2 regions of the Streptomyces cyclosori genome follow, and region 2 is predicted to be linked to the other one. Evidence: riboswitches for the same ligand, from Rfam matches in the RefSeq annotation. Region 2 holds a riboswitch; the other holds the start of a gene.
What was found. A riboswitch is a leader RNA that binds a small molecule or an ion and turns the genes downstream of it on or off. The one in region 2 is predicted to bind glycine.

Region 1 (10,620 bases), 4.3 Mb from region 2:
GAGGAGACGATGTGCTGCACGTACGCCGCGCCCTTGTCCTTCGCCTGCGGCACCGGGGCCGTCTGCGAGAAGGTCGCGAGGTAGTCGAAGTCCGCGAAGGCGTCCTTCAGCTTGAAGACGATGGTGTTGTCGTCCGGGGTCTCGATCGACGCGATGCCGCTCGGGTTCTTGTCCTTGTACGGACCCTGGTACTTGTCGCCGCCCACCAGGTGCGACTTGAAGTAGGTCGGGCCGTTGGACAGCGCCTCGGGGGCGAAGTTCGAACGCTCGACGGCGTACTTGACGTCCTTCGAGGTGATCGGCGTGCCGTCCTCGAACTTCAGACCCTTCTTCAGGGTGTACGTCCAGGTCTTCGCGTCGGGGCTGGCCTTGCCCAGCGACTCCGCGAGGTCCGGGACCACGGTCAGGCCGTCCTTGCCGGCGGCCGGCTTGAACGTGGTGAGCGTACGGCCGTACAGGCGGGAGAAGTTCTGCACCCAGCCGTAGTACGTGTTGCCCGGGTCCAGCGAGTCCGGCACGTCCGACATCGCGTAGGTGGCCGTGCCACCCTTCTTGTCGGACTTGTTCACGATCTGGCTGAGCGCGGCGTCGGTGACCGACTTACCGCCCTTGCCGCCGTCGCCCTTGTCGTCCTTGGAGTCGTTGCACGCGGTGGCCCCCAGCGTCAGCGCCACGGCGGTAGCGATCAGAACGGTCGCTTTTCTCGTCTTCACCTGAGGAATGCCCCCTCTATGGATGGTTGCGGCAGGAGTGGTACGGATGTGGCAGGTGCCGCGTGCTTACTTGCCTCGCGGGTCGAGGGCGTCTCGCAGCCCGTCGCCCAGCAGGTTGAACGCCAGGACCGTGATGAAGATCGCCAGGCCCGGCACGATCATGTACTGCGGGTCCGCCTCGTAGAGGTCGGTCGCGGTGGTGAGCATTCCGCCCCACGACGCCTGCGGCGGCGAGATGCCGACGCCCAGGAAGCTGAGTCCCGCCTCGAAGAGGATGTTCGTGGGGATCAGGAGCGTGGCGTAGACCAGGATCGGTGCGACCAGGTTCGGCAGGAGCTCCCGGACCAGGATGAACGGGCCGCGGGCGCCCAGGCTCTTGGCCGCCTCCACGAACTCGCGTTCGCGCAGGCTGAGCGTCTGGGCCCGGACGATGCGCCCCATGTACGGCCAGCTGAAGAAGCCGATCACGAAGATCAGCACGCTGATCCGCAGGGGCAGCCCGGTCAGTCCGAACGCCCCGTCCTGGAGGGACGCGGAGATCGAGATGGCGAACAGCAGGAGCGGGAACGCCAGGAAGACGTCCATCGCCCGGCTGATCAGGGTGTCCGCCCAGCCGCCGTAGAAGCCTGCGGTGACGCCCATGATCACGCCGATGACCACGGAGAGCAGGGTGGCGCCGCCCGCGACGAGCAGCGAGACCCAGGAGCCCTCGATGATCCGGGACAGGATGTCGCGCCCGTACTGCGGGTCGACACCCAGCGGGTGTTCCCAACTCATGCCGCCCCAGGAGCCCTTGGGGGCCAGCAGGGCCGGGTCGATCAGATCCTGGTGGAACTCGTTCGGATCCATCCCGAACGCCCACTGGATGGGCTTGGAGAGAACGGCGAGCAGGATGAGCAGGACGACGACGACGCCACCGGCGACCGCGAGCTTGTCGCGCTTGAAGCGCGTCCAGGCGATCTGTCCGAGCGAACGGCCCTCGATCTGGCTCTGCTTGGCCCCCGTGAGTACTGCCTCCGGCGGCACCTCGGCAGCCGATCCGGTGGTCTCTAGCGGTGCGGTCACAGTGCCTCTGACCCCTCCCGGCCGGCGGTTGGCCAGCCCGTACCAGCCGCTGTGGCGGCTTGTTCCATCAGGTGGTGCGGTGATCTGCGACGGGCCGACGGGCCCTTGTTAGCCGGGAGTCTTCAACGCGTTCGCGATCACCCGCCAGACCTGACGGTGAATGGTTGCCTAAACGTGATGCGGTCAGCGAACTTCCGTTATCCGGACGGTGTGATCGCCTGAGCGGATCACTTGCGCATCAATCGACCAGATCGGTCATGTCGCCCAACTGCCTTTATAGGGAGTGGTTTTGGCGTGGGCGCGGGCGCGCGTGCGGGCGCGGGTACGGCGGGGAAGGGGTGTCAGTAGGCGCGCGGGGCGGCCGGGGGGTAGCCGTAGCCGCCGGCCGGGGCGACCGGAGCGGCGTGCGCCTCGCGGTCGTAAAACGGACGTCCCCGGGCGCGCAGCCACATTCCGACCGGGTCGTATTCGTCGGACATGGCCACCGTGGACACCGCGAGCCCGTCCGGCACCGCGCCCACGGACTGCTGCATCATCGCGCGTACCGAGTCCACGGCCTGGCGTCCGGTGTCGTAGAGGTCCAGACCGATGGCCAGATACGCCACCCCGACGGCGGGCTGCACCCAGGCGCGGCGCAGCGCGCGGACGGCCGGGGTGCGGTGCGCGTGCTGCGCGAGCAGGGCGTAGAACTGCGGGATGTCCAGGGCGGGTTCGCTGATCCGCAGCGGTCCCGCGGGCATCCGCTCCAGGCCGGTGGCGATCCGGCGCAGATCCGGCCAGGGGATGCCGACGCCGCCGCCGGGGGCGTGCGGATTCAGCCAGATCCCATAGCGGTCCGGGTAGAGGGCACGGGCGATGTCACGGCCGGTGACGACCTCGGAGGAGCGGTTCCAGCCGCTGGCGGCGAGCTCCTGGGGCGAGGTCGCGCAGGGCGCGTAGCAGACGCCGTCGACCTCCATGTTCCCGTACTGGGCGTCCGGGGCGCCGGGGCGGCCGTGCCAGAGCAGCATCCAGAGCCGTCCGGCCGAGGGGTCGGCGAGGGCGTGCAGCAGTCCCTCGTACGCGTCGTAGCGTCCGGGGGCCACCTGGCGCAGCATGTGCTCGACCTGCCCGGCCGCCGCGGTGCCTGACGCACTCACCCTGGGTCCCGCCCCTCTTCGGTCCCCCGCGCCGCCGGTGCACAGGCGTGCGGCCGTGGGGGTGTACGGATTATGAAACCAGCTTATGCGGGCGCACCCCGGGGTGGCCCGGTGCGCGCCCCACCTACTGGGGGGCGGCGCGCGTGTAGAAGGGGCGCACGCGGTCGCGCATCCAGTCGCCCACCGGGTCCTGCGCCACGTCCAGCAGCACCAGGTTGACCGGCCAGGGCACGGCGGCCCGCCCCAGCGCGCGGCCCAGCGCCTCCATGGGCGCGTTGCGCCCGGCCCCGTCCCAGGTGGAGAACTCCACGCCGACGAAGAGCGTCGGGGTGTCCCCCTCGATGGAGGCGAGCGCGCGGCGGGCGGTGCGCACCACGCCGGTGGCGTCGAACTCGGCGGCGGCGGCGGTCAGGAAGTCGACGGGGTCGTCCTGCCAGTCCGGCTCGTACAGCCGCACCCGGGCGCCGGTGGCGGGCCCGTCCAGCGCGGTCCGCCCGGTGCGGCACAGCTGGGCCACGGCGGGCGGCGGCAGCGGTACGCCGACGGCGCCCTCGGGGTTCAGCGCGATGCCCAGCTGCGGCGGCAGCCCGCGGGCGAACTCCACGGCGGGCGCGACCGCGAACGACATGTGCGGGCCGACGCACTGGAGGAACTGCTGCTCGGAGCTGTAGACGGGGACGTAGGGCGCGCCCTCGATCTCCATCGTGGGCAGGTCCAGGTCACGGCTGTCGCGACCGCCGCCGTTGGGCAGCGGGACCCAGACCGGGTTGCGGCCGAGTACCTCTATCAGGCGAGGGCCCGCCGTCGGGTTGCCCAGGGCCGCGGCCAGGGCCTCCTCCAGCTCGTTGCCGGGCCAGCCGCCGCCGCCGTGCGGATGCGGGAATTCCATGTGCCGTCCTTCTGACCGCGGACCGTCGGTGACTTGTCGCGCGGTCCCCCGCGCCCCGTACGAAACCTTAGCGCCGGGGGCCGCCCGGCCCGAAGGCGATCCTCGCCACTTCGCGCGCCGCCTCCCGGTCGAGCAGCACCGCCGAGGCCACGCCCCGGGGCAGCCGCCCCCCGGCCACCGCGTCGACCAGCCGGGGCACGGCCCTGGCATGGCGGGCGAAGGCGTACGCGGAGACCTTGCGGCCCCGGGCCACCTGGCCGGCCAGCGCGGTCTCGGGCGACACGTCCAGCAGCACCAGATGGAGGGCCCGCCCGCCCCGGGCCGCCCGCCGGGCCAGCGACCAGCGCACCCAGGAGTGGGTGCCGCAGTCGTGCACGACCAGGCCCTCGCCCGCCCGCAGCGCCCGGTGCATCCGCAGGAAGTGGGCGATGCGGGCCACCGGCCGGTACAGCGCGTAGGGGACTCCCGGCAGCCGTGCCTCCCAGGCCCGGCGGGTGTCCTGGGAGTCGATGCCGAGGCCGGGCGCGGCCTGGCGCAGCAGCGTCGTCTTGCCGCTGCCGGGCAGCCCGGAGACCACCACCACGTCCCCCTCGGCGAACCGCAGGGTGCGGGGCGTGCGGCGCCCGCGCCCGCGCAGGTCCCGCACCACCGCGGCGGCGCCGTGCGCGGCGCGGTCCCGCTGGGCGGGCACCGCTCCGCCGAGCGCCGCCGTCCGCTGTTCGTGAACCGTCATGGGTCCTCCCCCTGTCGGGTCGTGCGACCCTTCCCCAATGCGCGTAAAGAGATGGTAATGAGACCTGAGTGATGTGACGTTCCGGAGATGCGTGCAATGATGTGCGCGCCAACTGCATACCGGCCGCTTGAATCCACGCGGGAGAGTCCTCGGTCAGTTCCGAGGCGCCGAAGGAGCAAGTCCCTCCCTTGAATCTCTCAGGCCCCGTACCGCGTGGATGAGGCAGATCTGAAAAGCGGGTCGCGTTCCGTAGGGGCGGCCCCACCCAAGGTGCAAGCCAGGACCCCGACGTGCGTCCGGCGAACCTCTCAGGTTCCGATGACAGATGGGGAGGATCGTCCTCGCCGTCATGCCCTGGGAGCCACATCCTCATGAGCAACGCCCCCCGTCTCACCGCCCTCGACGCGCTGCACCGTTCGCTGGGCGCGACCATGACCGACTTCGCCGGCTGGGACATGCCGCTGCGGTACGGCAGCGAGCGCGACGAGCACACCGCCGTCCGCACCCGGGCCGGCCTCTTCGACCTCTCCCACATGGGCGAGATCACGGTCACCGGCCCGCAGGCCGTGCAGGCGCTGGACTACGCGCTGGTCGGCAACATGAGCACCATCGGCGTCGGCCGCGCCCGCTACACCATGATCTGCCAGGAGGACGGCGGCATCGTGGACGACCTGATCGTCTACCGCCTCGGCGAGCACGAGTACATGGTCGTCGCCAACGCCGGGAACGCCCAGGTGGTGCTGGACGCGATCACCGAGCGCGCCGCCGCCTTCGACGCCGAGGTCCGCGACGACCGCGACGACTACGCGCTGCTCGCCATCCAGGGCCCCGAGTCCCCGGCCGTCCTGGCCTCGCTCACCGACGCCGACCTGGACGGCCTGAAGTACTACGCGGGCCTGCCCGGCACCGTGGCCGGCGTCCCGGCACTGATCGCCCGGACGGGCTACACCGGCGAGGACGGCTTCGAGCTCTTCGTGGCCCCGGCCGACGCGGAGAAGCTGTGGCGGGCGCTCACCGACGCGGGCCGGGACGCGGGCCTGGTGCCGTGCGGCCTGTCCTGCCGCGACACCCTGCGCCTGGAGGCGGGCATGCCGCTGTACGGGCACGAGCTGACCACCGCGCTCACCCCGTTCGACGCGGGGCTCGGCCGGGTGGTGAAGTTCGAGAAGGAGGGGGACTTCGTGGGCCGCGCCGCCCTGGAGGCCGCCGCCGAGCGCGCCGCCGCCAAGGCCCCGCGCAAGCTGGTCGGTCTGATCGCCGAGGGCCGCCGGGTGCCGCGCGCCGGGTTCTCCGTCGTCGCGGACGGCCAGGTCGTCGGCGAGGTGACCTCGGGCGCCCCGTCCGTCACCCTCGGCAAGCCGATCGCCATGGCGTACGTGGACGCCGCCCACGCCGCACCGGGCACCTCCGGCGTCGGCGTCGACATTCGCGGTACGCATGAGGCGTACGAGGTGGTGGCGCTGCCGTTCTACAAGCGCCAGAAGTGACCCCTCGCACACGCTCCGCATCACTTCCTTGTTCACCACCACTCCCCCTCGTACAGGAGAATTCAGGTCATGAGCAACCCCCAGCAGCTGCGCTACAGCAAGGAGCACGAGTGGCTGTCGGGCGCCGAGGACGGCGTCTCGACGGTCGGCATCACGGAGCACGCGGCCAACGCGCTCGGTGACGTCGTGTTCGTCCAGCTCCCGGAGGTCGGTGACACGGTGACCGCGGGCGAGACCTGCGGCGAGCTGGAGTCGACCAAGTCGGTCAGCGACCTCTACTCCCCCGTGACCGGCGAGGTCGTCGCGGCCAACCAGGACGTCGTCGACGACCCGTCGCTGGTGAACTCCGCCCCGTTCGAGGGCGGCTGGCTGTTCAAGGTGCGCGTCTCGGACGAGCCGGGCGACCTGCTCTCCGCCGACGAGTACACCGCGTTCGCAGGCAGCTGACCCCGGCGTAAGGACTGATATTCCGATGTCGCTTCTGAACACCCCCCTCCATGAGCTGGACCCGGACGTCGCCGCCGCCGTCGACGCCGAGCTCCACCGCCAGCAGTCCACCCTCGAAATGATCGCCTCGGAGAACTTCGCTCCGGTCGCGGTCATGGAGGCCCAGGGCACGGTCCTCACCAACAAGTACGCCGAGGGCTACCCGGGACGCCGCTACTACGGCGGCTGCGAGCACGTGGACGTGACCGAGCAGATCGCGATCGACCGGGTCAAGGACCTGTTCGGCGCGGAGTACGCCAACGTCCAGCCGCACTCCGGCGCCTCCGCCAACCAGGCCGCCCTGTTCGCGATCGCCCAGCCCGGCGACACGATCCTCGGCCTGGACCTGGCGCACGGCGGCCACCTCACCCACGGCATGCGGCTGAACTTCTCCGGCAAGCAGTTCAACGTGGTCCCGTACCACGTCGACGCGGCCGGTCTGGTCGACATGGCCGAGGTCGAGCGGCTGGCCAAGGAGCACCGCCCCAAGGTCATCATCGCGGGCTGGTCCGCCTACCCGCGCCAGCTGGACTTCGCCGAGTTCCGCCGCATCGCGGACGAGGTCGAGGCGCTGCTGTGGGTCGACATGGCGCACTTCGCGGGTCTGGTGGCGGCCGGGCTGCACCCGAACCCGGTGCCGTTCGCCGACGTGGTCACCTCCACCACGCACAAGACGCTGGGCGGCCCGCGCGGCGGCATCATCCTCTCCCGCGACACGGCCTTCGCCAAGAAGCTGAACTCCGCGGTCTTCCCCGGCTTCCAGGGCGGCCCGCTGGAGCACGTGATCGCGGCCAAGGCGGTCTCCTTCAAGGTGGCGGCCTCGGAGGAGTTCAAGGAGCGCCAGCAGCGCACCCTGGACGGCGCCCGGATCCTGGCCGAGCGCCTGGTCCAGGACGACGTCACCGCGCACGGCGTCGCGGTCCTGTCCGGCGGCACGGACGTGCACCTGGTCCTGGTGGACCTGCGCGACTCCGAGCTCGACGGCCAGCAGGCCGAGGACCGCCTCCACGAGGTCGGCATCACGGTCAACCGCAACGCCGTCCCGAACGACCCGCGGCCCCCGATGGTCACCTCGGGCCTGCGGATCGGCACCCCGGCGCTGGCCACCCGCGGTTTCGGCGAGGACGACTTCCGTGAGGTCGCCGACATCATCGCCGAGACGCTGAAGCCGGACTTCGACAAGGCCGGCCTGGCCGCCCGGGTCTCGGCCCTGGCCGCCAAGCACCCGCTGTACCCCGGCCTGAAGTAGTTTCGTACCCTTTTATTCGTACGAACCTTCGGGGCACCGCGCACACTGGACACTGGACAGTGAGCACGGTGCCCCGAACCCTTGCACCGCCCGCTCGACCTGCTCGCTCTGCACCACCCCGGCAGACAACGGCGTCTACCCCCACCTAGGAGTCCTCCCGTGGCCATCTCGGTCTTCGACCTGTTCTCGATCGGCATCGGCCCGTCCAGCTCCCACACGGTCGGCCCGATGCGCGCTGCCCGGATGTTCGCGCGCCGTCTGAAGAACGAGGGCCTGCTGGCCCACACCGCCTCGATACGGGCCGAGCTGTACGGCTCGCTGGGCGCCACCGGCCACGGCCACGGCACCCCCAAGGCGGTCCTGCTGGGCCTGGAGGGCAACTCGCCCCGCACGGTCGACGTGGAGAGCGCCGACGAGCAGGTGGAGCGGATCAAGGCGGACGGGCGGATCAACCTGCTCGGGGCCCACGAGATCCCCTTCGACTTCGACGAGGACCTCGTCCTGCACCGCCGCAAGGCGCTGCCCTACCACGCCAACGGGATGACGATCTTCGCGTACGACAGCGAGGGCGCCCTGGTCCTGGAGAAGACGTACTACTCGGTCGGCGGCGGCTTCGTCGTCGACGAGGACGCGGTCGCGGGCGAGAACCCGATCGTGCCCGACGACACCGTACTGAAGTACCCCTTCCGCACCGGTGACGAGCTGCTGCGCCTGGCGCGCGAGACCGGCCTGTCGATCTCCGCGCTGATGCTGGAGAACGAGAAGGCGTGGCGGACCGAGGACGAGATCCGCGCGGGCCTGCTGGAGATCTGGCGCGTCATGCAGGCGTGCGTCTCGCGCGGCATGTCCCGCGAGGGCATCCTGCCGGGCGGCCTCAAGGTCCGCCGCCGCGCCGCCACCACCGCCCGCCAGCTGCGCGCCGAGGGCAACCCGGACGCGCACGCCATGGAGTGGGCGACGCTGTACGCGATGGCGGTCAACGAGGAGAACGCGGCGGGCGGCCGGGTCGTCACCGCGCCCACCAACGGCGCCGCGGGCATCATCCCGGCCGTGCTGCACTACTACATGAACTTCGTGCCCGGCGCCGACGACGAGGGCGTGGTCCGCTTCCTGCTGGCCGCGGGCGCCATCGGCATGCTCTTCAAGGAGAACGCCTCGATCTCCGGCGCCGAGGTCGGCTGCCAGGGCGAGGTCGGCTCGGCCTGCTCGATGGCCGCGGGCGCCCTGGCCGAGGTCCTCGGCGGCACCCCGGAGCAGGTGGAGAACGCCGCGGAGATCGGCATGGAGCACAACCTGGGCCTGACCTGCGACCCGGTCGGCGGCCTGGTCCAGATCCCGTGCATCGAGCGCAATGGCATGGCGTCCGTGAAGGCCGTCACCGCCGCCAAGATGGCGATGCGCGGCGACGGCAGCCACAAGGTCTCCCTGGACAAGGTCATCAAGACCATGAAGGAGACCGGCGCGGACATGTCCGTGAAGTACAAGGAGACCGCGCGGGGCGGTCTGGCGGTCAACATCATCGAGTGCTGAGCGGCCGGACGGCGGAGCGCGCCCCCGGGAGGGCCCCCGAGCCCCGCTGAGGAGCGCGGGGAGCCGTTCCGCGCGAGCGGCCCCCACCCGGCCCCCGCCCGGCCCGCCGCCGGGGCGGCGCCCCGGCGGCGGGCCTCACGCCTTGAACGCCTCCGGCCGTTCCGGGGACGCCGCCGCCAGGGCGCGGGTGATCTCCTCGACACCGCCCTTGTTCCCGTACACCGGCGTGTCCGGCTGCTGCCGCCAGGACTCGTCGATCCCGCCCGCGTCCACCGTGTCGAAGCCCAGCTCGTCGATGAGCTCGCGGACCAGCCGCTTCGCCGCCGCGTCGTCCCCGGCCACCGGCAGCGCCATCCGGCCGGGGGCGCCCTCGGGGAGCGGCCTGCCGAGGATGTCCTCCGCGTACGTACCGTTGAACGCCTTGATCACCGGGTGCCCGATGCGCCGCTCGGTCCAGCGGCTCTCGGTCAGCCCCTCCTCGACCTCGGCGATCCGGCCGTCGCGCTCCTTGGGGTAGTAGTTGCCGGTGTCCAGCACGGCCACCCCCTCGGCCGCGCCGTCCAGGAACCCGGCGGGCAGGTCGGCGACGTTCTTGAACGGGATGGTCACCACGACCAGTTGGGCCCCCTCGGCGGCGTCGGTCACCGCGGCGGCCCGGGCGCCGGTCTCCTCGGCGAGCGCGGTGAGGGTGTGCGGGCCGCGCGAGTTGGCGATGGCCACCTCGTGCCCGAGCGCGGTGAGACGGCGGGCGAGGTTGCCGCCGATGTTGCCCGCGCCGATTATGCCGATCTTCATCGAACTCCCCCTGCGGTGTGGTGCGTTGCGGTGCGCCGGGTGCGGCGCGGTGATCGACAACCGACGGGTGCGGGGAGTTATTCCACCGCCGACGGGGGCCGCGGGCGGGCGACGAGGACCGGAGAGGGCGACGCGAGCCCGGCGGGGGCGGGGGTCGGGCGGGCCCCGAGGGGCGCCGCCAACTGCCCGACCACTCGGAGTCCGCACACTTCGAATCGATTCTTCGATCAATATGCCGATCCCTCGCACACCAGATGTTCACCCGCATTTTGGCCAATTACCGCACCTCGCTTGCACGTCCACATCGACTACAGTAAATTGGCGCCATATTTATCGGCTTCACTGGGGAGTGAGCCATGCCGAGTGCGGCGGAATGCACCGGGTCGGATCTCTGCGACGAGGTATCCGGAACCCGGGACACCACATTCCTGCGCATTTACGAGGGCGAGCCGCCGAGCCGGCTGATCCGTGCGACCGAGAATTTCCGATTACTCGTCGACCTCTCCCCCATGACCCTCGGCCATTTGTTACTGC
Region 2 (10,620 bases):
CGAACCAGGTCCGCGGGCGCACCCCCTGGGCCCGCAGCTCGGGCGGGCGGGTGTCGGTGGCCTGCTCGAACAGCGGTGGCCGCGACTCGCGCCACAGCTCCCGGCCGAACAGGAACGGCGCGTTGGCGCCCACCGCGATCTGTACGGCGGCGATGGCCTGCGCCGCGTTCCACACCGCGGCGAACCGGGCGGGGGTGACCTGGAGGTGCAGTTGCACAGAGGTGCAGGCGGCCTCGGGGGTGATGGAGCCGGAGGTGCAGACGAGGCGTTCCACACCTTCGATGTCGAGGGTGAAATCCTCGCCGCGGGCTGCCACGATCTGATCGTTGAGCAGCATATAGCGGTCGACATGGGAAAGGTTCGCCGAGACCAGGTCCTGCTGGGTGATCGTCGGAAGAATTCCGATCATCACTATCCCGGCGCCGACCTCGCCCGCTTTGCGCTCGGCATACCCGAGACCGGTGCGCAGTTCCTCGGAGAGTTGATCGAAAACCCGGCCGCCGAGGCGGTGCGGGGCGATATTCACTTCGAGGTTGAACATCCCGAGTTCCGTCTGGAAGTCCTTGCTCGCTATCCTCTCCAGAACCTCGGCGTTCATCATCCTTGGCATCCCGTCGGGACCCGTGAGATTCAATTCGATCTCCAGGCCCATGAGATTCCGCGGGCGGTCGAACCTCCGTTCGATGAAGAGCCGCCCCAGCCCCTCCAGACACTGCTGGAGCTTCTGGCGGTACGCGTGCCGATCGGACAGGTCGAACTCGCCCGCCACGACCTTCTCACCCATCGAAGCGTCCCTCCTCGAATGGGCAGCCGGCCCGGCCGGCCGCGTGCGTCACGGTCGATAATGCCCAGGCTGACTGATCTGTAACGCACCATGGAAGGCCGTCCGGTAGTAAGCTGGTCCGAACCGGCCTCCGGCACATGCATTCGGCATACAGCAACATGCGGTTACCCCGGCTTCGGAAATCGTGAAAAACGCCGACGCGTTTCGGCCGACCGCCGCTGCCGCACCTTTCCAGGCCAGCGATGTGCCGCACTCCGTGAATCGGGATGAATGCCGCATCACTAAGACGCGATCCGCCCTTGCCGGAAATACTGGCGACAGCTAGACGAAACACGCCCTGAACACGTGTCGTATAAACTTTGCGAACGAGGCGGAGAGTTGGCGCCCCGGCCACGGTCCCCCGGCCCCCCTCTGACCTCGTACAGCCCCGTACAGAGCAGACAGCGCCGTCCGCACTGCCCCCGCACCACCGTGTCTCCGAAGTGAGAGGCGACCCACCATGCCGCTGCATGTCCCTCCGGCCCCCGCGCCCGCCCTGCGCAGCGTCCTCGCGGCACTCGGTTCCCCCACCGCCGTCCGCGCGGCGCGCACACCGGCCCTGCGCACAGCCCAGGGCCCGCTCAACCCCGAACTCCCGCTCCCCGTCCACGTACTGGACCGCATCACCCCGAGCGCGCGCGCCCCACGCTGCCGGCTCTCCGGCTGGCGCTTCCTCATCAGCGACGGCGCGAGCGCGGTCGCGGCGGCGGACACCATGCTCACCCCGGACGGCTGGGCCTTCTCCCACTTCTTCGAAGGCCCCTACATCGCCTCCACCCAGCACGCGCTGCGCCAGGCCGAGGCCCTGACCCAGGAGTACGAGCCGAGGCTGCTCTCCGTGCCCGAGCTGTACATGCTCACCCTGTGGCTGCGCCACGACACCTCGGCCGCCACCGCCACCGCCTGCGAACTGGACCCGGCCGACCTGCTGGTGCCGCTGGCGCCCGCCCCGCCCGGCATCTGCGCCCACCGGCCGCACCGGGTCTCCGAGCTGCTGCCGGTGATGACCCTGCGGCTCACCCCCGCCGCGCCCCTGCTGAGCCAGCCGGTCTGACCTGCCAGGAAGCCCGCCGACACGCCACCACCAGCAGCGCGCCGACGCCCCGGAGCCACCCCCCTGGCCCGGGGCGCCGCGCTGTGCGCCCGCGCACGTCCTCCGTACGGGCTAGCCCGTATAGGCCACGCCGAACCACCCGAAGGGACAGGCCAGTTGAGTTGAACCGGCCGCACGAGTGATGCGTCAATAAGCAGTAGGAAGCGGTGCCGCGAAATCCCTGCGGATTGACGCCCGTGGGGCAACACTGGGAGCGGACCGACCGACTTACCAACGGGGGGCGGCCATGAACACCGCATCGAGCCGCAGGACACTCACCACTACGACGCAGCGAAAGAACGCATCCATGTGCCAGCACCAGCCAGCCTGCCCTACAGCCGACTCCGCCGACCGGGAGGCCGCGCAGCTCGTGGCGCACCACCCGGAGCAGGGCTGGAGCCTGTTGTGCAACGGCGTCCTGATCTTCGAGGACACCGGTGAGCTGCTGCCGGACGGGCGGATCATCGCCCCGCACCGGGCGCTGACCGCGGGACAGGTGGCGAAGGCCGCGTAGCGCGCCATCCGCTGCGACACGACACGCACCGCGCGGCGACGCGCACCGCACGACAAGGGGCCGGCCCGGGGAAGAACCCCGGACCGGCCCCGACGCGTACCGCCCTCGGACGGCGCCCCGTCAGTTGTCGTACTCGTCCAGCGGCGGGCAGGAGCAGACCAGGTTGCGGTCGCCGAAGGCACCGTCGATCCGGCGGACCGGCGGCCAGTACTTGTCGGCGGCCGACACACCGGCCGGGAAGACCGCCTCCTCGCGGCTGTACGCGTGGTTCCACTCGCCGCCCAGCGCCGCCGCCGTGTGCGGGGCGTTGGCCAGCGGGTTGTCGTCGGCGGGCCACTCGCCGGAGGCGACCTTCTCGATCTCGGCACGGATCGCGATCATCGTCTCGCAGAACCGGTCGATCTCGATCAGGTCCTCGGACTCGGTCGGCTCGATCATCAGCGTGCCGGCCACCGGGAACGACATGGTCGGCGCGTGGAAGCCGTAGTCGATCAGGCGCTTGGCGATGTCGTCGACGCTGACGCCGGTCGCCTTCGACAGCGGGCGCAGGTCCACGATGCACTCGTGCGCCACCAGGCCGTTGGGGCCCGTGTAGAGCACCGGGTAGTGCGGCTCCAGGCGCTTGGCGATGTAGTTGGCCGCCAGCACCGCGACCTGGGTCGCGCGCTTGAGGCCCTCGCCGCCCATCAGCCGGACGTACGCCCACGAGATCGGCAGGATGCCGGCCGAGCCCCACGGGGCGGCCGAGATCGGGCCGACGCCCGTCTGCGGACCGGCGGTCGGCTGGAGCGGGTGGTTGGGCAGGTACGGCGCGAGGTGCGCGCGCACACCGACCGGGCCGACACCGGGGCCGCCGCCGCCGTGCGGGATGCAGAACGTCTTGTGCAGGTTGAGGTGCGAGACGTCGCCGCCGAACTTGCCCGGCCTGGCGAGGCCCACCAGCGCGTTGAGGTTGGCGCCGTCGACGTAGACCTGGCCGCCCGCGTCGTGCACCTCGCCGCAGATGTCGGCGACGTGCTCCTCGAACACCCCGTGGGTGGACGGGTAGGTGATCATCAGGACCGAGAGCTCGTCGCGGTACTGCTCGATCTTGGCGCGCAGGTCGGCGATGTCGACCTCGCCGTCGTCGGCGGTCTTGACCACGACGACCTTCATCCCGGCCATCACGGCGCTGGCGGCGTTGGTGCCGTGCGCGGACGACGGGATGAGACAGACCGTGCGCTGCTCGTCGCCGTTGGCGCGGTGGTAGGCGCGGACCGCGAGCAGACCCGCGAGCTCGCCCTGCGAACCGGCGTTGGGCTGGATGGACACCGCGTCGTACCCGGTGACCTCGGCGAGGCGCTCCTCCAGCTCGTGGATGAGCGTGAGGTAGCCACCGGCCTGCTCGACCGGCGCGAACGGGTGCATCTGCCCGAACTCGGGCCAGGTGACCGGCTCCATCTCGGTGGTCGCGTTCAGCTTCATGGTGCAGGAGCCGAGCGGGATCATGCCCCGGTCCAGCGCGTAGTCGCGGTCGGCGAGCTTGCGCAGGTAGCGCAGCATCGCGGTCTCGGAGCGGTGCTGGTGGAAGACCGGGTGGGTGAGGAACTCGTCGGAGCGCAGCAGCGCCGACGGCAGGGTGTCGGCGGCCGTGGCGTCCAGCGCCGCGATGTCGCCCTCGGCGCCGAAGGCGGCCCAGACGGCGGCGACGCGGTCGCGGTCGGTGGTCTCGTCACAGGCGATCGAGACGGTGTCGGCGTCGACCAGGTGCAGGTTGACCCCGCCGTCGCGGGCGGCGGCGACGGCCTCGGCGGCCTTGCCGGGCACGCGCACGGTCAGCGTGTCGAAGTACGAGCCGTGCACGACCTCCACACCGGCGGCGCGCAGGCCCTCGGCGAGGATCACCGCGTAGCGGTGGGTGCGGCGGGCGATCTGCCGCAGGCCGTCCGGGCCGTGGTAGACCGCGTACATGCCGGCCATCACGGCGAGCAGGACCTGCGCGGTGCAGATGTTGCTGGTGGCCTTCTCGCGGCGGATGTGCTGCTCGCGGGTCTGCAGGGCCAGGCGGTACGCCTTGTTGCCGTCCGCGTCCACGGAGACGCCGACCAGCCGGCCGGGCAGGCTGCGGGCGAACTTCTCCTGCACCGCCATGTAACCGGCGTGCGGGCCGCCGAAGCCCATCGGGACGCCGAAGCGCTGGGTGGTGCCCACCGCGATGTCCGCGCCGAGCTCGCCGGGCGAGGTCAGCAGGGTCAGGGCGAGCAGGTCGGCGGCGACCGTGACGACCGCGCCCAGCTCATGGGCCTCGTCGATGACCGGCTTGAGGTCACGGACCTCGCCGGAGGCGCCCGGGTACTGGAGCAGCACGCCGAAGACACCGCGCTCGGCGACCTCGGCGGGGATGCCGTGGCTCAGGTCGGCGACGACGACCTCGACACCGGTCGGCTCGGCACGCGTCTCTATGACGGCGACGGTCTGCGGCAGGGTGTCCGCGTCGACCACGAAGACGCCGCCCTTGACCTTGCCGACGCGGCGCGACAGCGCCAGCGCCTCGGCGGCGGCGGTGCCCTCGTCGAGCAGCGAGGCGCCGGAGGTGGGCAGCCCGGTGAGGTCGGCGACGACGGTCTGGAAGTTCAGCAGCGCCTCCAGGCGGCCCTGCGAGATCTCCGGCTGGTACGGCGTGTACGCGGTGTACCAGGCCGGGTTCTCCATGACGTTGCGCAGGATCACCGGCGGCGTGAACGTGCCGTAGTAGCCCAGGCCGATCATCGGGGCCAGGACCTTGTTGCGGTCGGCGAGGGTGCGCAGCTCGGCCAGGACCTCGGCCTCGGTGCGGGCGCCGGGCAGCCCCAGCGCCTCGGCGCTCTTGATCACGTCCGGTACGGCGGCGGCGGTGAGCTCGTCGAGCGAGCCGTAACCGACCTGCGCGAGCATCTTCGCCTGGGCCTCGGCGTCGGGCCCGATGTGACGCTGCTCGAAGGGGATGCCACGTTCCAGCTCGGTGAGCGGCATGCGGTTGGCGGTCATGACGGGAGGCCTCCTGGTCTGCACGACCTGCGAGGGGCACCACGGCGCGGGTACCCGGACGGCCTCCCCCTCTGTCATCTCAACCTGAGAGCTTCACCGGGGCGCGTGGGGCGTCCCGGCTTTCACCGTCGGTGAGGAAAGGCGCGCACAGGCGTATGCCCGCACGTCCCCCGTCCTGCTTTCCAGAGTGACCTCGTCCGCGCGGTACGTGGGCCTGAGAGATTCCGGGGAGGATTTGCTCCTTCGGCGCCTCCGGACATCTTTCCGAAGGACTCTCCCGCACGGGGTCAGCAGCCATCGCCAGCCTACCAGCGAGTCCCGGCGCCGATCCTTCGAGTGGCCGACGCCCCCGATGTGCACTTTCGTAGTCTTACGGAGCAGTTGCGACCAGTTGGAGGGACCGTGCAGACCGATATCGATCCGCGCAGCCTGATCGGCCGCAAGGCGTTCGACCGCAATGGCAACAAGATCGGCACGGTGGACGAGGTGTACCTCGACGACGCCACCGGAGTGCCGGAGTGGGCCGCCGTGCGCACCGGCCTGTTCAGCCGGGACGCCTTCGTCCCGCTGGAGCCCAGCGACCTCGTCGACGAGGCGCTGCACATCCCCTACGACCGGGCGCTGATCAAGGACGCTCCCGACTTCGGCGTCGGCCGCCACCTCTCCCCGGAGCAGGAGCTGCAGCTGTACCACCACTACGGACTGGACATCTCGGCCCCCGATCCGCCCGCCGCGCCCGACCGCGACTTCGGCAGGCTCGCGGGCGACGACGGGACCGGACCCGCCTGATCCGCCGCGCCCCCCGCGCCCGCACCGGCCGTCCCCGTCGGCCCCTCCCCGGCCGGGCCCGTCCCGCCTGGCGCCGCCCCGTCCCCCGTCACCAGCGGCAGCGGATCGGAAGGCACCAGCTCCGGGTCGTCGACCCGGAACGTCCGCACCCGCCCGGGCACCGCCGACCCGGGCGTCTCGAACCGTACGGTGACGCGGCCCACCCCACTGCCCTGCACCCACCCCGGACCGAACTCGGCGTGGTGCACGTCGTGCCCGGCCGACCAGCGGCGCTCGGCCGGGGCGGCCCCCTCCCCCGGCTCCTCCGGCACCACCGGGTCCACCCGCTCCGCCGCCTCCCCGCCGGGCGGCTGCTGCCCGGCCGCCGCCCCCTCGCCCGCGGCCTGCGCGAACAGGTCCTCCTGCGTGAAGTCGGCCAGGCCGCTCACCCCGACCCCGAGCAGCCGCACCCCGCCCGTGGTGTCGACCGAGTCGAGCAGCCGCCCGGCCGCCTCGCGGACCACGGCCGGGTCGTCGGTGGGCCCCCGGAGCGTCTCGGAGCGGGTCAGCGTCGAGAAGTCGTACCTGCGGACCTTCAGCACGATCGTGCGGCCCGACAGGCCCGAGGCGCGCAGCCGCTGCACACACCGGTCGGCGAGCCGCCCCACCTCGGTCACCACCCGCACCCGGTCGTGCAGGTCCACGTCGAAGGTGTCCTCGACCGACACCGACTTGGTGTCCCGCTCGGCCACCACCGGCCGGTCGTCCAGCCCCAGCGCCATCCGGTGCAGCGACGCCCCGTGCGCCTTGCCGAGCAGCCGGACCAGCTCGTCCTCGCCCGCCTCGGCCAGATCCGCGACCGTGGTCATACCGGCCCGGCGCAGGTGCTCCCCGGTCGCGGGCCCCACCCCGGGCAGGGTGCGCACCGACATCGGGGCCAGCCTCCCCCGCTCGGTGCCCGGCTCGATCAGCACCAGACCGTCGGGCTTGGCCTCCTCAGAGGCGATCTTGGCGAGCATCTTGGACCCGGCCAGCCCCACCGACCCCGTCAGCCCCGTCACCGCCCGGATGTCCGCACGCAGCCTCTGACCGGCCTCACGGGCCGACTGAGCGTCCCACGCGACTCCCCCGGCCTCCAGGTCCACGAACGCCTCGTCGAGGCTCAGAGGCTCCACCAGGGGCGACAGCCGCCCCAGCAGCTCCATCACCTGCTCGCTGATGGTCCGGTAGAAGCCGAAGCGCGGGACGAGATAGGCGCCATTGGGGCAGAGCCGTCTCGCCTGGGCCATCGGCATCGCCGACCGCGCCCCGAAGCGGCGCGCCTCGTACGAGGCGGTGGCGACCACCCCGCGCGGCCCCAGTCCCCCGACGATCACCGGCTTGCCGCGCAGGCTGGGCTTGGACGCCTGCTCCGCGGCGGCGAAGAAGGCGTCCATGTCCAGATGCAGGATGGTCGGCACGGCTCTCACACCACCGATGCTGCCTCACACCACTGACAACGGGCCCCCGGCGGGCCCGGCGCCCCTCAGACGGCGCGGTTGCGGCGCCGGGCGAGCTCGTCGGCGGGGTTGTTCCCGACCAGGGTCTCGCCGGTGTCGACCCGCTCGCCGTGCAGCTGCGAGAGCGCCGCCTCGACGTCGCGCCACACCACGCCGACCGCGATGCCGAAGACGCCCTGGCCGCCCTGGAGCAGGTCGACGACCTCGTCGGGCGAGGAGCACTCGTACACCGTGGCGCCGTCGCTCATCAGCGTCATGCGCTCCAGGTCGCGGAAACCGCGCTCGCGCAGGTGCCGTACGGCGGTGCGGATGTTCTGGAGCGCCACCCCGGTGTCCAGGAAACGCTTGACGATCTTGAGGACGACCACGTCCTTGAAGCTGTAGAGCCGCTGGGTGCCCGACCCGTAGGCCGGCTGCACACTGGGCTCGACCAGGCCGGTACGGGCCCAGTAGTCGAGCTGGCGGTAGGTGATCCCCGCAGCCGCGCACGCGGTGGGCCCCCGGTATCCGACGACATCGGTGTCGGAGTCGGCCGCATCGCCCTGCTCGGGCAGCGCCCCACTCAGGCTCGGCCGGGAGCTTGGTTGCGAGCTTGGATGGGGGTACCCCTTGCTCGAACTTCGTTGCGAGCTTGGGGGCGGGTACCCCCTGCTCGAACTTTGTTGTGAGCTTGGATGGGGGTACCCCCTGCTCGAACTTCGTTGAGAGCTTGGGGGCGGGTACGGCCCGTCGTCTCCCGGAACTCGTCCGGGAGCCTCCCCCGCCGTGCTGTCGCCGCTGCTTCTCACGCCGACCCTCCGTCCTAGAACTGCCTTCACGACGGTAGGCAGTCACTCGGGGTGCGTCAACGATCGCCACACTCGGCACGCCGAGTGATAATCACCCTGAGAGTGGTTTCGCGTACCCCTCTTGCGGGAAAGGCTACTCGAATGCGCCGGAGCCGCCCGGCACGACGGCCTCCGGCACAGGCGGCTCAACGGCCTCTCGGACCACTCATTGACTGTTGGTGCCGAAGTCCTCCGGCGAGATCTGATCGAGGAACTCGCGGAACTTCTCCACCTCGTCCTCCTGCTCGTCCGGGATCGCGATCCCCGCGTCGTCGAGCACCCCGTCACTGCCGTAGATCGGCGTTCCGGTGCGCAGGGCGAGCGCTATGGCGTCGGACGGACGCGCGCTCACCTCGACACCACTGGCGAAGACCAGCTCCGCGTAGAAGACACCTTCGCGCAGGTCCGTGATGCGGACCTCGGTCAGCTCCTGGCCCACGGCCTCCAGCACGTCCTTGAAAAGGTCGTGCGTCAGTGGCCGCGCCGGAGCCATCCCCTGCTGGGCGAAGGCGATCGCGGTCGCCTCCCCTGGACCGATCCAGATGGGGAGGTACCGATCGCCTCCCACTTCACGCAGGAGCACGATCGGTTGGTTGGAGGGCATTTCCACCCGGACACCCACGACGTCGAGCTCGTTCACACAGCAACCCTAGGACGTGCCCGGCCGGTTTGGGTAGTCGGGCACCCCCCGGGTCAGTGCAGCCGGACCCCGAGAGCGGTCTGGACGAGCGCCGCGTGCAGCCGCACGGACAGCGCCGCGAGCTCCCGCACGGTGGCCTCCGCATGGGCCCTGGTCTGCGGGTTGCGGTGCAGCCGGAGGGGTGCGACCACCTGTTCGACCAGTCCCGCCTCCCGGTCCGCGGCGGCCTTCATGGCGCGAAGATGCCGTGGTTCAAGACCGAAACGGCCCAGATCCGCCACCAGCCGCGCCACGTTCACGGACTCCGCGTCGTAGCCGCCGCCGGGGCCCGCCGTGATCAACCCGTAGGACTCCCACTCGGTGAGCTCCTCCTCGGTCACCTCGGCGGCCACCAGGAGCTCGGCACGGCCCACCCGGGCGGCCGTGGGGCGGTCCGGGTCGCCCTCGACACCGTCCACGCCGTCGCGCGGGCCGCCCGGGGCGGGCAGCACGGGCTGCTCACCCCGGTCCAGTGCGTCCAGATGCTCCCGGATGACCTTCAGCGGCAGATAGTGGTCCCGCTGCATGCGCAGCACCTGGGCCAGCCGCTCGACGTCCTCGGGACCGAACTTGCGGTACCCCGACGGAGTGCGCCGGGGATCCACCAGGCCCTCGGACTCCAGAAACCTGATCTTGGAGATGGTGACTTCGGGAAATTCCTCGCGCAGCTGATTGAGCACGGTACCGATGCTCATCAGCCGGTCGCCCGCGGTGGCGGTGCCGTGACCGGCACCGCCCGTCGGTGTGTGCAGCATGGGCCTTCCCTGGATGGGCGTCCCCGGGGGTCTCCCCCGCAGGGTCTGGGGGAGGGTCAGATGCCGCGCTGGCTCGCGTAGAACACCAGCCGGTACTTCCCGATCTGCACCTCGTCGCCGTTGGACAGGATGATCGAGTCGATCCGCTCCCGGTTCACATACGTTCCGTTGAGGCTGCCGACGTCCGAGACCGTGAAACGGCCGTCCGCGCCCCGGCGGAACTCGACGTGCCGCCGCGACACGGTGACGTCGTCGAGGAAGATGTCGCTCTGCGGGTGCCGGCCCGCCGTCGTCAGCTCACCGTCCAGCAGGAAGCGGCTGCCCGAGTTGGGGCCGCGGCGCACCACGAGCAGCGCCGAACCCAACGGCAGGGCGTCCACCGCGGCCTGCGCCTCCGGCGACAGCGACGGCAGCGCCGTCTGGCCCGTCACCTCGGCGTCGTACGCCTCAAGGCCGGAGATGGAAATGGTCGACGTGGTCTCCGCCGCCCGCTCGGGAACCGCGCCCGCCCGCAGCGGGGCACCGCAGTTCGAACAGAAGCGGCTCGCCGCGGCGTTGCTGTGCCCGCACCTCGTACACACCGGCATGGACGGATCCTCCTGACCCGGCTGGACCGCGTGGGAGCTGGTCGCATACGGGTCCGGAGCAAACCCTCC

Region 1: another riboswitch for glycine. It lies ahead of gcvT (glycine cleavage system aminomethyltransferase GcvT); the one in region 2 lies ahead of gcvP (aminomethyl-transferring glycine dehydrogenase).

Annotation. Positions count from the first base shown of each region.
Region 1 covers NZ_CP163520.1:2,464,126-2,474,745, forward strand. Annotated here, with positions in the region: gene AB5J87_RS10860 (ABC transporter substrate-binding protein) at 1-713, opposite strand, end outside; gene AB5J87_RS10865 (ABC transporter permease) at 780-1,778, opposite strand; gene AB5J87_RS10870 (enhanced serine sensitivity protein SseB C-terminal domain-containing protein) at 2,120-2,917, opposite strand; gene AB5J87_RS10875 (enhanced serine sensitivity protein SseB) at 3,042-3,806, opposite strand; gene AB5J87_RS10880 (AAA family ATPase) at 3,874-4,539, opposite strand; glycine riboswitch at 4,668-4,761, shown strand; gene gcvT (glycine cleavage system aminomethyltransferase GcvT) at 4,911-6,026, shown strand; gene gcvH (glycine cleavage system protein GcvH) at 6,096-6,473, shown strand; gene glyA (serine hydroxymethyltransferase) at 6,499-7,761, shown strand; gene AB5J87_RS10900 (L-serine ammonia-lyase) at 7,921-9,291, shown strand; gene AB5J87_RS10905 (NADPH-dependent F420 reductase) at 9,427-10,140, opposite strand; gene AB5J87_RS10910 (HIT family protein) at 10,443-10,620, shown strand, end outside.
Region 2 covers NZ_CP163520.1:6,717,547-6,728,166, reverse strand. Annotated here, with positions in the region: gene AB5J87_RS29960 (glutamate--cysteine ligase) at 1-784, opposite strand, end outside; gene AB5J87_RS29955 (hypothetical protein) at 1,284-1,877, shown strand; gene AB5J87_RS29950 (DUF5999 family protein) at 2,224-2,430, shown strand; gene gcvP (aminomethyl-transferring glycine dehydrogenase) at 2,551-5,436, opposite strand; glycine riboswitch at 5,629-5,726, opposite strand; gene AB5J87_RS29940 (PRC-barrel domain-containing protein) at 5,839-6,225, shown strand; gene AB5J87_RS29935 (DNA polymerase IV) at 6,132-7,673, opposite strand; gene AB5J87_RS29930 (MerR family transcriptional regulator) at 7,730-8,491, opposite strand; gene AB5J87_RS29925 (bifunctional nuclease family protein) at 8,697-9,170, opposite strand; gene AB5J87_RS29920 (MerR family transcriptional regulator) at 9,224-9,964, opposite strand; gene AB5J87_RS29915 (FHA domain-containing protein) at 10,021-10,620, opposite strand, start outside.